Linked DNA regions of Solitalea canadensis DSM 3403. The protein of the gene in region 1 binds, or shares a complex with, the protein of each later gene. Links are inferred from orthologs where the notes say so. Each region holds a gene or a part of one and is shown on either strand. Other genes may lie near its edges.

Region 1 (11,005 bases):
TCAAAACAATAATTCTTATTATTATCCTTCCGTATCATTTAGTACTGTGTTTGGAGATTTATTGAAATGGGAACCCCTTTCATATGGTAAATTTCGGGTAAGTTATGCACAAGCAGGCACAGATATTTCAGCTTATCAGACTTCAAATCCTTTTGCTGTTGACCCTACTTCAGGAACTATGGTTGCATTATCATTACCTAATACTTTTTATTCAGAAGAAATGATGCCAGCCTATGCCAATGCCTTTGAAATTGGTACTGACTTAAAATTCCTGAATAATAGGTTAGGGCTTAATGTTACTTACTATGATCAACAAAATAAAAATCAGGTAATAACACTAAGTGTTCCTTCAGAAAGTGGGTATGTAAATCTCGTAACTAATTCAGGAAATATTAAAAATAAAGGTTTTGAACTTAGCTTAAGTGCCACCCCGGTTAAGGTTAATAAGTTTAGCTGGGATCTATCAGCAAATATTTCAAGAAATAAAAGCCAGATCGTTGAGCTTCATCCGCAGTTTAAAGCCTATACATTAGAAACAAACTCCTATTCTAAAATAGATCAAATATTACTTGCAGAAGAAGGAAAAGCTTTCGGATCATTAATAACCACGGGGATTAAATATGACCCTGCTACTGGTAAAATGTTATTAGATGCCAATAATCTTCCTGTTTTTGAAGCAAATCAAAATTTTGGGAGTATGACACCTGATTTTACAGGTGGTTTCCAGAATACATTCAGTTATCGAAACTTTACTTTGGCCGCTTCAATTGATTTTCAAGGTGGAGGACAATTTTTTAGCCGTACTAAATTATTGGCCGCTAAAACTGGTTTAGCAGTAGAAACAGCAGCTATAAATGAAAATGGCAAAAATGTTCGTGATCCATTGGCAGAAGGTGGAGGTGTAAAAGTAAATGGTATTTCTGCAGCCACAGGGCAAGAAGTTACGGCTTTTGTTGATGCTCAAAAATACTATACAGCCATTGGTACAAAGGCTTACAATTTATTCCTTTATGATGCTTCTTATATTAAGTTAAGAGAGGTTCGTTTGGGCTATACTTTTTATAAGAGAGAATACACGAAGTTGCCAGCAAGTTCAGTAAATCTTGCATTTACCATTCGTAATCCAATGATGATTTGGCAAAAAGCGCCTAAAGGCCTTGATCCTTCAGAATTATCAAGTGGAAGTTCGGGCCTTAGCTGGAATGAATCAGGAGAATTGCAATCGGTTCGTTCATTTGGCTTAAATCTTAATGTATCATTCTAAAAATCGACTGTCAACAATGAAAAAATATAAAATAGCGAAAATCGCCATTGCTTTCACGAGTTTGTTAATTGCAACAAGCTGTACAAAGTTTGATGATGATATTAATGTGAGCCCGAATAAACCGTTGGTGGCTTATAATTCCGATTTGTTTACCTATGCAATGCGTTATGTTTCAAATACTTCAGAAGCAACGCAAGGGGCTTTATATGTTCAGCAATTGGCTGAAACGCAGTATACAGATGCATCACGATACACGAATGTTGCGTTTGATTGGTCTGTATTTTATGCTAACCCTTTAATGAATCTTCAATACATCATTAGTCAACCCATCAATCCATTAACAGAAGCAACAGAGGGCTCAGCCAATAACCAAAAGGCTGTAGCGCGTATTTTAAGAGCTTATTTTTATTGGCATCTTACAGATAGATGGGGAGATATTCCATATGCACAAGCTTTGCAAGGTTCTGCCAATTTTGCCCCGGTTTATACTAGTCAAAAAGATGTGTATTATGATTTGATGAAAGAGCTGAAAGAGGCTGCTGCTCAAATTGATGGCGGAAAAGGTGTTAAAACAGATTTCTTGTATAATAAAAACATGAGCAAATGGAAGAAATTGGCCAATACAATGCGTGCTTTAATGGCACTTCGTATTTCAAAAGTTGATCAAACAAAAGCTCAGACAGAATTCAATGATGCTATAACGAGTGGTGTTTTTGCTTCAAATGCAGATAACTTTGTTTATCCCCACCTGGAAGAAACAGCTAATCAGAACTTCTGGTTTTCGGCATTAAGTAAAGACGCTTGTGCCCCTAGTGCAACATTAGTTGATTATTTGATTTCAACCAATGATCCTCGCTTAACAACATTTGCTAACAAGAATAAGCTAACTCCTGCAGTTTATGCGGGGATGCCATATGGATTAATGAACGATGAAGCTTCTCAGATTCCATCTAAAAATATTTCAACAGTAGGGGATAAGTTACGCCAGAAAACCAGCTCTACTCAGCTAATTACCTATGCTCAATTGTTGTTTGCCAAAGCTGAAGCTGCTAAAGCTGGAATTATTTCAGGTGGTGATGCGGAGGCGCAAGCAAATTATAACCTGGCTATTGAGAATTCGTTGATTCAATGGAATGGAGATAATACAGGATTGACAACCTTCTTGGCCGATCCGGCGGTTGCTTATGATAGTAATAATGCCATTAAACTGATTGCTTATCAGCGTTGGGTGCATTTATACATGAATGGTTATGAAGCTTGGGCCGAATGGAGAAGAACGGGTTATCCTCAACTTACTGCGGCATCCGGAACGGCAGGAATTCCTACACGACAGGCTTATCCGTCGAGTGAGTTTACCCTGAACCGACAAAACTATGATAAAGCCAAAGAGGCTTTAGGAGGAAAGGACGATCTTTATGGTCGGGTTTGGTGGAATAAACAGAATTAGCATCAACCAAAAAATTAATGCTTTTAATAAAGTTTTTATACAAAGCAACAACATTATTTGTTGTTGCTTTGTATATTTGCGTATTATCAGCAAAGAATTATGGAAATAGAAAAAGAAATAGTTCAAAGTAAATTTGAAAATAGCTACCAGAAGGCAATCATAAACATCGTTTTTACGCAAAGTTGGTTGATGTCAAATATGCGCCAGATTCTTGAGCCATATGATATTACCCCTCAGCAATTTAACGTTTTACGAATTTTAAGAGGCCAATATCCAAAACCCGCTACATTAAACCTGGTTAAAGAGCGCATTATAGACAAGATGTCGGATGTTTCCAGAATCGTAGACCGATTAGTAAAAAAAGACATTATTGAGCGCAAAGTTTGTAAAAGCGACAGAAGAGCGGTTGATCTTTTAATTACTCAGAAAGGCCTGGATCTGTTGTCTAATATCACCATTGAAAAAATGCAAGGTTTTGTAGGTAATAATCTTACCGACAACGAACTTGAAAAATTAAACGAGCTTTTAGATAAATTAAGAGGATAGTTTTTTAGTCTAGAGTCATTAGTCCAGAGTCCTTAGTCTTTAGTTTTAGTTCTGAGTCATTAGCTTTTAGCTTTTTCGAAATCAAAACCGACTCAAGACTCAGTACTCAAGACTCCAAACTATTAATTGAGTTTAGAGTCATTAGCTTTTAGTTGTTAGCTTTTCAAGATCAAAACGACTCAAGACCCAGTATTCACGACTCACGACTCACGACTCAAGACTCAAGACTCAGTACTCAAGACTAATGCACATGTCCATGACTATCTTGCAAGAAGAAGATGGTAATAGCAATACCCGCTCCCAGGAAAATTGCAATTGTTTTGTACAGATTGAATTTGTGATCTTCACTTGCTTCAAACAAGATGGTGGTTGAGATATGCAGGAAAATACCGATTACAATCGCCATGATATAATCAAAATACTGCGATAACGCACCGGATGCATTGGGTCCTAAGTTCTGGCTTAAAATAAAGCCCGCTGGCGACATTAAAGCAAACAAGGCAAGCATCATGATGGTGGTTGATTTGCTGATGTTACTTTGCAGCAAAATGCTTCCTAATGCAAAGGCCGCTGGAATATGGTGAATAGCAATACCAAACAATAACTCATTTTGAGCTTCTGAACTGGCTAAAGGTAAAGCCTCAAGAAATGCATGCAAACATAAGCTTATCATTAAGCCAAATGGGAAGGCTGCGCCATGTTCATGGTGATGAACATGAATATGCCCGTGTTCAACTCCTTCCGAAAACTGCTCTAAAATTATTTGAAAAGCAAATCCTACTAAAACAAACACACCAACCATCGGGTTATGCGAGCTATAAACTTCGGGCATTAAGTGTAGCGCACAAATAGCAAACAGGTAAGCACCACTAAACGATAAAATAAGTTTCAGGTTTTTTGTGCTGCTTTTGGTCACAAAAAATACTGCCATTCCACCAAGGAATGCACTTCCAAATAAAATAAGACTCTTAATTAACTCCATCTAAGGGTAAAATATTTTTTCGTATTTGTGAAACTCCCCAGCCGATAAACGCTCCTAATAACCCTCCACAAGTAACATCAAAAGGATAGTGTACGCCAACATATACTTGTGCAAAGCAAATAATGACAGCCCAGGCTAAAGCTGCAGGCAGCACCCATTTCCAGCGTTGGTAGAAAGTTCCAATCAAGAACAGAGCAATAGCAAAATGGTTTGCCGCATGTGAAGAAACAAAGCTAAATCCTGAACCGCAACGAGCAATTCTTAACTTAACTAAACCCAATAAAGCCGGATCGTTACATGGTCGAAGGCGCTGAAAATGCTGTTTTATTATACTCGCGCTTGTAAAATCGGCGATGCCAAAAGCAACCAGTAAAAATAAGATGAGGTATAGCCCTTTAAGCTTATATTCTTTGATAAAAAATACGATGAGGAACGCATATAAAGGTGCCCAGAAATATTGATTTCGCATTAACGGCATTAACCAATCAAAAAATGGATTGGAAAGGTCGTTATTGATAAAGAAGAAAATTTTCTGGTCAATGGAATTTAATTGTTCAAGCATTTATTATTAGTGCGAAAATTATGAAGGTTTATTTATTTCTTTCTACAAACAAAGATTAATCTGTCTGAGATTTTAGGGTCAAATTCATTCAGATCGTAATCACCAAAAGTGGCTTCGATCTCTAATCCGGCTTTGGTAAAAAAGCGTTTAAAATCATCAGGCATAAGTGCTCTTACTTCTTCTTTGAAAGCAAAATGACGTCCTTTATCTTCGAAGTCTATTTTCTTTACGATAAAACCGTTTTCGAGCTTACGCTGAATGTGAAATTCGATAAGTCCGACTAATTGAGTCTCCCGGAAAACCAAATTATTTTGTAGTTTTTCAGCATTCATGAAATCGAGCACAAGCGCGCCGTCTTTTTTCAGAGAATGAGCAAACATGTTTATCGCATGCTGATGATCACGTTCTTTTTCGAAGAAACCAAAGCTGGTAAACAGGTTAAAAACGATGTCAAAATAGTTGATAAAAAATAAATTTCGCATGTCGTGCACATAAAAGTGCAGCTTAGCGTTTTCAAAAGCAGAAGCATGTTTTATATTTTCCTGCGAAAGATCGATCCCTGTCACATCATATCCTTTTTTGTTCAGATAAATAGCATGACGACCTTTGCCGCAGCCGACATCAAGCATCCTTTCCTGAGTAGACGGCGTCAGATATTCGCATAAATTATCCATTAAATGCTCAGCTTCTCGCTCATCACGTTTGTTGTAAAGTATATGATAATAAGGTGAATTGAACCAGTTTTGGTACCACTTCTGTTGTTTATCAGGCATAGCAACAAATATATAAAACCAATATGAGTTTTTTTACCGTCATTTATTGTTAAAAATGCAGGTCAAATACAAGGCTAAAGACTTTATTCTCATTGCCTATTTTGATATAATTTATAATTTTGTTTTTGTTAATTCTAAAATCACTCAACATTGACACTTATTAAGTCTATTTCAGGTATCAGGGGTACCATTGGAGGTACTCCCGGAGACGCTCTTACACCTTTAGATGTGGTAAAATTCACCTCGGCTTTTGGCCAATGGGTTATAAATAAATCAGGAAATAAGAAAATTGTAATTGGCAGGGATGCACGTATCTCTGGTGAAATGGTTCGTAATCTGGTGGTTGGTACCTTACAAGGTTTAGGTATCGATGTTGTCGATCTGGATCTTTCAACTACGCCTACTGTTGAAGTAGCGGTTCCGATGGAAAATGCCGGAGGTGGTATTATCCTTACGGCAAGCCATAATCCAAAACAATGGAATGCTCTTAAATTACTGAACGGTAAAGGTGAGTTTATCTCAGCCGCCGACGGACAAGAAGTATTGGATATTGCTGAAAAAGGCGCTGTTCATTATGCAGATGTAGATGCTTTAGGCGCTTACAAAATCGATAATTCTTATGTTGATAAGCATATTGAAATGATTTTGGCTTTGCCTTTAGTGGATGTTGAAGCAATTAAGAAAGCTAATTTCAGTGTAGTGGTAGATGCTGTGAATTCCACTGGCGGAATCTTCGTTCCTAGATTATTGAAAGCTTTGGGTGTTAACACAGTGCATGAACTATACTGTACGCCTGATGGCAAATTCCCTCATAACCCTGAACCATTAGCTGAAAACCTTATCGAATTGTCGAAACAGGTAATGGCAAAAGGAGCAAGCTTAGGTATCTCTGTCGACCCAGATGTTGACCGTTTGGTTTTTGTTTGTGAAGATGGAAGTATGTTTGGAGAAGAGTATACATTAGTTGCTGTTGGCGATTACATTCTGAAACATAATAAAGGAAATACTGTTTCTAATTTGTCGTCGACACGTGCATTGCAGGATGTTACCGAAAGTCATGGTGGTAAATATAGCGCAGCTGCAGTGGGAGAAGTGAATGTAGTGGAAATGATGAAAGCCACTAATGCAGTAATTGGTGGTGAAGGTAATGGAGGTATTATCTATCCTGAATTGCATTACGGAAGAGATGCTTTAGTAGGTATCGCATTATTCTTAACACATTTGGCAAACTTTGGAAAAAGCATTTCTGTATTAAGAAATTCTTATCCATCTTACCATATCTCTAAAAACAAGATCACATTAACGGCCGATATGGATATCGATTCGTTGATGGATAAGATTCAGGAGAAATATAATAAACAACCTATTAATACAATCGATGGGGTTCGCATTGAGTTTGATAAACAATGGGTACATTTACGTCGCTCTAATACAGAACCAATTATTCGTATTTACTCAGAAGGCGATTCTGAAACAGTTGCAGATGCATTGGCTAATAAAATTATAGCTGATTTTAAAGAAATGATATAATATAGATTTGAGATATTAGATAGGTGATTTGAGATAATTTCCCAATCACTTATCTGGTTTCTTGAATAAATTTAAACCGAAAAACCTAAACCAATCGATTTGAAATTTGAATATGTAGTTGAACTCGTATCTCAAATCTCTTATCACAAATTTAACTTATATGAGAGTTTATTTAGACAACGCTGCTACTACACCTATTGATAAAGAGGTGTTGGCGGTGATGTTTGGCATAATGGAGAATCAATATGGGAACCCTTCTTCCATTCATGCTCACGGCCGCGAGGTGCGTTCAATTGTTGAGACGGCTCGTAAAACTGTGGCAAAGTTGCTAAATACATCACCGGCAGAAATTTTCTTTACTTCGGGAGGTACCGAAGCTGATAATACAGCTATTCGTTGTGGTATCCACGACCATGGTATTACTCACGCAATTACTTCAAAAATTGAGCACCACGCAGTTGGGCATACACTTGAAGAGTTGGAAAAGAAAGGTGTTATTAAATTAAGTTATGTTAATATCGACTCAAAAGGTACTGTCGATTATGATCACCTTGAAGAGTTGTTAAAGAATAACGAACGCAGCTTTGTTTCCTTAATGCATGCCAATAATGAAATTGGGACACTGTTGGATGTAGAACGCGTAGGAAATCTTTGCGAGCAATACAACGCTTTATTTCACTGCGATACCGTACAAACAATGGGGCATTACGTGCATGACCTCAGTAAACTGAAAGTTCATTTTATAGCTTGCGCTGCGCATAAATTACACGGACCGAAAGGGGTTGGTTTTTTATATGTAAACTATCATGTGAAAATTAAACCTTTTATTTACGGTGGAGCTCAGGAACGCAACATGAGGGGTGGCACTGAGAACGTTTATGGAATTGCAGGTTTAGCAAAGGCATTGGAAATTGCCTATCATGAAATGGATGAACATGCTCAATATGTTCAGGGTTTGAAAAACTATATGAAGGATCAATTGACGCAAAATTTTACCGATGTACAATTCAATGGTGAAACTGATCCTGCCAAAAGCTTATATACCGTTTTAAATGTGTCTTTCCCCGAATCGGATATGGGAGATATGATGTTGTTTAATTTGGATATAAACGGAATTTCGGCATCAGGAGGAAGTGCTTGTTCTTCCGGATCAAATATTGGTTCACATGTACTTACGGCAATTGGTACAAACCCTAATCGTCCATCGGTTCGTTTCTCTTTCTGTAAGTATAACACGAAAGAAGAAATCGATTTTGTGATTGAAAAGTTAAAACAGATTATTCCGGTAACGGTGTAAATAACATTTTGTAAGAACTAGAGAAACGAATGGAATTAATTTTTCATCCGTTTTTAGTTTTAATGGATGATAAATTTTACGCTATGTCTTTTATATAAAATTATCACCCTATTACTTCTTTAAGAAACAAAAAACGGATGAAGTGATCACTTCATCCGTTTTTTGTTTTATCAATTGATAACATCTTATTTTTTAGTCACCATCCTTAAGAATGAAGCTATTTTAGCTTTCATCTGACGGCGATCCACAATAAAGTCTAAGAAGCCGTGCTCCAATACAAATTCAGCACTTTGGAAACCTTTAGGAAGATCTTTCTTGATGGTTTCTTTAATTACACGAGGTCCTGCAAAGCCGATCATTGCGCCAGGTTCAGAGATGTTGATATCTCCCAACATAGCGTAAGATGCAGTAACACCCCCGGTTGTAGGATCGGTTAATAAAGAAACATAAGGAATTTTAGCTTCTGCTAACAAAGCAAGTTTAGCTGATGTTTTAGCCATTTGCATCAATGAAAATGCAGCTTCCATCATACGTGCTCCACCTGATTTAGAGATCATTAGGAAAGGGATTTTGTTTTTTAGGGAGTAATCAATTGAACGGGCAATTTTCTCACCTACAACAGAACCCATTGATCCCCCAATAAAATCGAAGTCCATACAGGCAATCACCAAATCCTGACCTTCAATCTTTCCATGTCCGGCACGAATAGCGTCTTTCAATCCCGTTTTTGCCATCGTTTCTATGATACGATCAGTATATTTTTTACTGTCAACAAAATTTAGCGGGTCGCCGGAAGTAAGATTTGAAAAAAGTTCCTCAAATTGGTTATCATCAAATAAAACTTCAAAATATTCTTTCGAGCCGATACGAATATGGTAACCGCAATGGTGACACACATATTTGTTTTCTATCTGCTCAGAATTATGTAAAACCTTTTTGCAAGAAGGACATTTGTTCCAAAGACCGTCAGGAGTTTCCTTCTTTTCTTCGGTTTTAGTGGTAATACCTTCTTTTGCTCGTTTAAACCAACTCATAGTTTAGTATTAGTATTGGAATATGTTTGTTCTCGTTAATTGTAAAACCGATATTTATCGATACTGTTTAATAAAACCCTTTTAAAAGCCCGGAAAGCGAAAAAATATTTTAATAAAAAGGGCTGCAAAATAGCAAAAATATATAATACAGAAACAGCCACTTTTAATAAATCATTTCGGCCCTATTTTTCAATGACATGTTAATTTCTATAAATTGATGTTTGTGTACAAAATACACTATTAAAATGATATAAAATAGTAAGCCTATTGCATTGTTAATCAGTGAAATTAAAAATTGCATGTTTAAAATCATACAATATTTTATTTCTAAATTCCTATATTTAGCAACTCAATTTTTTTATAATTCTCTATTAACAAAACTATTCTCGTATGTCAAACCAGACACAGACCGCTATTGCAAAAGGCGTTTTACATGGTGATGCGGTTCAGGAATTATTTGAATTAGCAAAACAACATCAGTTTGCTTTACCTGCAGTGAACACTATCGGAACTGATACTATTAATGGTGTAATGGAAGCTGCTAAAGCTGTAAATTCTCCAGTTATTATTCAGCTTTCAAACGGTGGAGCTCAATTTTATGCCGGTAAATCACTAAATAACGACAATTTGCAAGCTTGTGTTGCAGGAGCCGTTTCTGCAGCTCAGCATGTTCACTTGTTAGCTGAAATGTACGGTGTATCTGTAATACTTCACACAGACCACGCAGCTAAAAAATTATTGCCTTGGATCGATGGCATGTTGGTTGCAGGTGAAAAATTCTATGCTCAACATGGCAAACCATTGTTCTCGTCGCACATGATCGATCTTTCTGAAGAGCCATTACATGAGAACATTGAAATCTGTAAAACTTACCTAGAGCGCATGAGCAAAATGGGTATGACTTTAGAGATTGAATTAGGTGTTACAGGTGGAGAAGAAGACGGTGTTGATAACTCGGATGTTGATAGTTCTAAACTATACACGCAACCTGAAGAAGTTGACTTCGCTTACACTGAGTTAAGCAAAATCAGCCACCGCTTTACTATTGCAGCTGCATTTGGTAACGTTCACGGCGTTTATAAACCAGGTAACGTTAAGCTTTCTCCGGTTATTCTTAAAAACTCTCAGGATTTCATCAAAGCAAAGCACAATTTAACAGCTGAAAAACCTGTTAACTTTGTATTCCATGGTGGATCAGGTTCATCGCAAGCAGAAATTCGTGAAGCAATTTCTTACGGAGCAATCAAAATGAACATTGATACCGATTTGCAATGGGCATTCTGGGAAGGAATCTTGAATTTCTATAACGACAAAAAAGATTACTTACAAGGACAGATCGGTAACCCAACAGGTGAAGACGCTCCTAACAAAAAATATTATGATCCACGTGTTTGGTTACGCAAAGGCGAAGAAACTTTCGTTAAACGTTTAATCCAGGCATTTGAAGATTTAAATGCAAAAGACGTACACGGTCGCGTTTAAATTTATACCAAGATTACAACAAAGAAGGCTTTCCAGAAACGGAAAGCCTTCTTTGTTAGTAACCATTTCCCCAAGTTATACATACCAA
Region 2 (3,912 bases), 1.1 Mb from region 1 along the record:
ATAATGTTCCAACGGTAGATAAATAGGAATCCAGAGAAACCTGATTCAGGATCTCTGCACTTACTGTATATGAACCCAGAAAGTTAATTGTAAGTGGGACAATTATGAAATACCCGAATAACACACCAATTCCAAACAACACAGATGTAAAGAAGATCAAACCGTTTGCATACTGACGCTCCTTAATTTCCAGGGCTGGTTTAATAAACCTCCAAAGCTCCCAAATAAAATATGGAAAGGCTAGTGCAATACCCACCAGAAAAGAGGATGTTAAGTGAATCATGAACTGACCGGCTAATTCGGTATTCATAATCACAAAATTGATCTTATCCACACAAAAATCTGCAATATTATATTTTGCAGCTATCTGGCACATCATACGATAGGTCCAAAAGTCTGGATTTTTAGGCCCTAAAATAATCTGATCAAAGATGATTTCTTTATAGCTAAAAGCAAGACCAGTAAAAATTGCAATGGCAATAACGGAACGAATCAAATGCCATCTTAGCTCTTCCAGATGATCGAAGAATGACATCTCTGATTCAATGGTATGCTTATCTTTTAATACGTATTTGGTTATTAGATTACTTCTACGGCTATTATTATCAGACATGTGCGTTAAATGAGTTGCAAAAATACTTAAATGAATGAATATTGAATGAAGTTATTTAACTCAAGTTGTCCGTTCAATAAGATCCCCTATCTGGACAATAGATCGGTAACAATATCTTGTTTACATTATGCCTATAATCCTGTTAAGGCCTTAACAATTTGCTAAGGTTTTGCACTTGACTGCACAAAGCTACTTTTATAATCTCTGCACACTTTTACTCCATGGAGTATTCATTCAAAAACAAAAAACGCATGATTTATGACGATCATGCGTTTTTGTGTATTACAGAAACATTACTGTTTCTATTTTTCCATATCAAAAGTCTCCATAAACTTAGTGGTAAAGTTACCAGCTCTGAAGTTAGGGTCTTTCATTAATTTCAAATGGAAAGGAATTGTCGTTTTAATACCTTCAATTACAAATTCACTTAATGCACGCTCCATTGTACAAATAGCTTCCTCGCGGGTTTGTGCTACAGTAATCAGTTTAGCGATCATTGAATCATAATTAGGAGGGATCACATAACCTGCATATACGTGTGTATCTACACGAACACCATGACCACCCGGAGAGTGGAAATTAGTGATCCTACCTGGTGAAGGACGGAAGCCATTCATTGGATCTTCAGCATTGATACGGCATTCGATTGCGCACATATCAGGGAAATATGAACGACCAGAGATCGGAACACCTCCGGCAACTTTGATTTGTTCTTTGATCAAATCGTAGTTAATAACTTCTTCCGTAACTGGATGCTCTACCTGGATACGAGTGTTCATTTCCATGAAGTAGAAGTTGCGGTGTTTATCAACTAAGAATTCAATTGTTCCTGCACCTTCATAATTAACAGCAGAAGCTCCGGCAATTGCTGCCTCTCCCATTTTCTGACGAAGTTCTTCAGTCATAAATGGTGAAGGAGATTCTTCTACTAATTTTTGGTGACGACGCTGGATTGAACAATCGCGCTCAGAAAGGTGACATACTTTTCCATATTGGTCACCAACAATTTGAATCTCAATGTGACGAGGATCTTCAACGAATTTCTCCAAATAGATACCATCATTACCAAATGCAGCACCTGCTTCCTGACGAGCTGAATCCCAAGCTGGTTCAAAATCTTCGTCTTTCCACACAATACGCATTCCACGGCCACCACCACCGGCAGTAGCTTTCAGAATTACCGGATAACCGATTTCATTGGCAACTTTAATACCTTCTTTTACATCACTTAATAAACCATCTGATCCCGGAATAGTGGGTACACCGGCATTTTTCATGGTTTCTTTAGCAGATGCTTTATCTCCCATTGCATTGATCATCTCAGGAGAAGCACCAATAAATTTGATACCATTTTCTCGGCAAATTGATGAAAACTTAGCATTTTCAGACAAAAAGCCGTAACCTGGGTGAATTGCATCTGCATTTGTAATTTCTGCAGCCGCAATGATATTAGGAATATTTAAATAAGAATCTTTACTTGGAGCTGGCCCTATACAAACTGCTTCATCAGCAAAACGTACATGCAAGCTTTCACGATCTGCTGTTGAATAAACAGCAACCGTTTTTATGCCCATCTCTTTACACGTACGAATAATTCGTAACGCGATTTCTCCACGATTGGCAATAAGTATTTTTTTAAACATGAAATTAAAATTGGTGAATTGGTGAATTTGTGAATTTGCGAATCTAAAAACTCAATATTTCCAAATCTTCAAATACTCAAACCCGCAAATAAAAATTACATTGGCTCAACCAAGAATAATGGTTGATCGTATTCTACCGGACTAGCATTTTCTACTAATACTTTAACAATACGTCCAGAGATTTCGGATTCAATTTCGTTGAACAATTTCATTGCTTCAATAATGCAAAGAACTTGTCCCGGACGAATTTCATCACCAACATTTACAAATGAAGGTTTTTCAGGGCTAGCCTGGCGATAGAAAGTACCAATCATTGGAGATTTGATGGTAATAAGATTTGCATCGCTAGGTGCTTCTGCCGAAGCAGCAGGCGTTGTTGCTGGTGCAGGTGCTGTTGCTACCGGAGCTGCTGCTTGAGCAGGAATAGCTGCAACAGGAGCCGCTACAGGAACAGTAGCTTGAACTACAGTTTGAACTGCTTGCTGTGAAGTAGTTTTTATAGTTATTTTAAAATCTTTTCGTTCAATCGAAACTTCATTTACGCCTGACTTAGAGACGAATTTGATCAGTTCCTGAATTTCTTTGATTTCCATTAGTTTGCTAGTTTGTTTTAAGTTGTTTGTAAAGTAACCTTTTCAAGTGTAAGTTAATGATTTGTCATTCAATAACCTACATATTGTATTTAAACCGGATTGCTCCGAATAAATTGCTTTATTAGTAGGCCCACTTGAGGTAAACAGCACCCCATGTAAAACCACCGCCAAACGCGGCAAGAATAAGATTATCGCCTTTTTTAAGCCTATCTTCCCACTCCCATAAACATAACGGAATTGTGCCATTGGTGGTATTTCCGTAACGCTCAATGTTAACCATTACTTTTTCAGCAGGCATGCCGCAACGATCAGCTGTTGCATCAATAATACGTTTGTTTGCCTGATGAGGTACTAACCAAGCTATATCATCAGCTGTTAAGTTATTACGTTCCATAACTTCAGCTGCTGTTTCAGCCATATTGGTCACAGCAAACTTGAATACTGTTTTTCCCTCTTGATACACATAATGCTCACGGTTTTCAACCGTTTCTCTTGATGCAGGTTTTGCAGAACCTCCTGCTTTCATTACCAGGAACTGGCGACCGGCACCATCACTTCTCAGAATGGCGTCCTGGAATCCTAAGCCTTCGTTGTTTGGCTCAAGCAATACCGCACCACCACCATCACCAAAAATAATACAAGTAGCACGGTCCTGATAATCGATAATAGACGACATTTTGTCGATACCAATTACCACCACTTTCTTGTACATTCCGGTTTGAATGAACTGAGCACCTGTAGTTAAACCATAGATAAAACCAGAACAAGCAGCGCTAAGGTCGTAACCCCAGGCATTCTTAGCTCCTATTTTATCACAGATAACATTAGCTGTAGCAGGAAATACGTAATCGGGAGTAGCAGTTGTGCAAATTACAAGGTCGATTTCTTCAGGGCTGATACCGCGTTTAGCAAGTAATCCTTCCATGATTTTAACACCCATATCAGATGTTGCGCCCTCTTTTTGTATTCTTCTTTCTTTGATACCTGTGCGTGAAAGAATCCACTCATCATTAGTATCAACCATTTTTTCCAGGTCTTGGTTAGTCAGTTTGTCTTCCGGAGC

The links.
Region 2: the proteins of accD (region 1) and accB are in contact, whole or in part, in a solved structure (PDB 8UXZ), measured with the Escherichia coli proteins. The link is inferred for Solitalea canadensis DSM 3403 from one-to-one orthologs.

What each region holds. Positions count from the first base shown.
Region 1 is NC_017770.1:2,740,721-2,751,725, reverse strand. The notes cover bases 7,512-10,455. They hold accD (acetyl-CoA carboxylase, carboxyltransferase subunit beta), read right to left. Parts: upstream 9,436-10,455; coding sequence 8,587-9,435; downstream 7,512-8,586. Other genes in these bases: fbaA (class II fructose-bisphosphate aldolase), read left to right, coding at 9,826-10,455; SOLCA_RS11380 (cysteine desulfurase family protein), read left to right, coding at 7,512-8,401. Outside these bases: SOLCA_RS11415 (SusC/RagA family TonB-linked outer membrane protein), read left to right, coding at 1-1,264; SOLCA_RS11410 (SusD/RagB family nutrient-binding outer membrane lipoprotein), read left to right, coding at 1,281-2,711; SOLCA_RS11405 (MarR family winged helix-turn-helix transcriptional regulator), read left to right, coding at 2,811-3,257; SOLCA_RS11400 (ZIP family metal transporter), read right to left, coding at 3,499-4,239; SOLCA_RS11395 (phosphatase PAP2 family protein), read right to left, coding at 4,226-4,801; SOLCA_RS11390 (class I SAM-dependent methyltransferase), read right to left, coding at 4,834-5,574; glmM (phosphoglucosamine mutase), read left to right, coding at 5,725-7,104; more of SOLCA_RS11380, read left to right, coding at 7,265-7,511; more of fbaA, read left to right, coding at 10,456-10,917.
Region 2 is NC_017770.1:3,825,403-3,829,314, forward strand. The notes cover bases 1,101-3,912. They hold accB (acetyl-CoA carboxylase biotin carboxyl carrier protein), read right to left. Parts: upstream 2,850-3,912; coding sequence 2,352-2,849; downstream 1,101-2,351. Other genes in these bases: accC (acetyl-CoA carboxylase biotin carboxylase subunit), read right to left, coding at 1,101-2,256; SOLCA_RS15920 (beta-ketoacyl-ACP synthase III), read right to left, coding at 2,971-3,912. Outside these bases: twin-arginine translocase subunit TatC, read right to left, coding at 1-613; more of accC, read right to left, coding at 916-1,100. UniProt on the Escherichia coli protein: This protein is a component of the acetyl coenzyme A carboxylase complex; first, biotin carboxylase catalyzes the carboxylation of the carrier protein and then the transcarboxylase transfers the carboxyl group to form malonyl-CoA.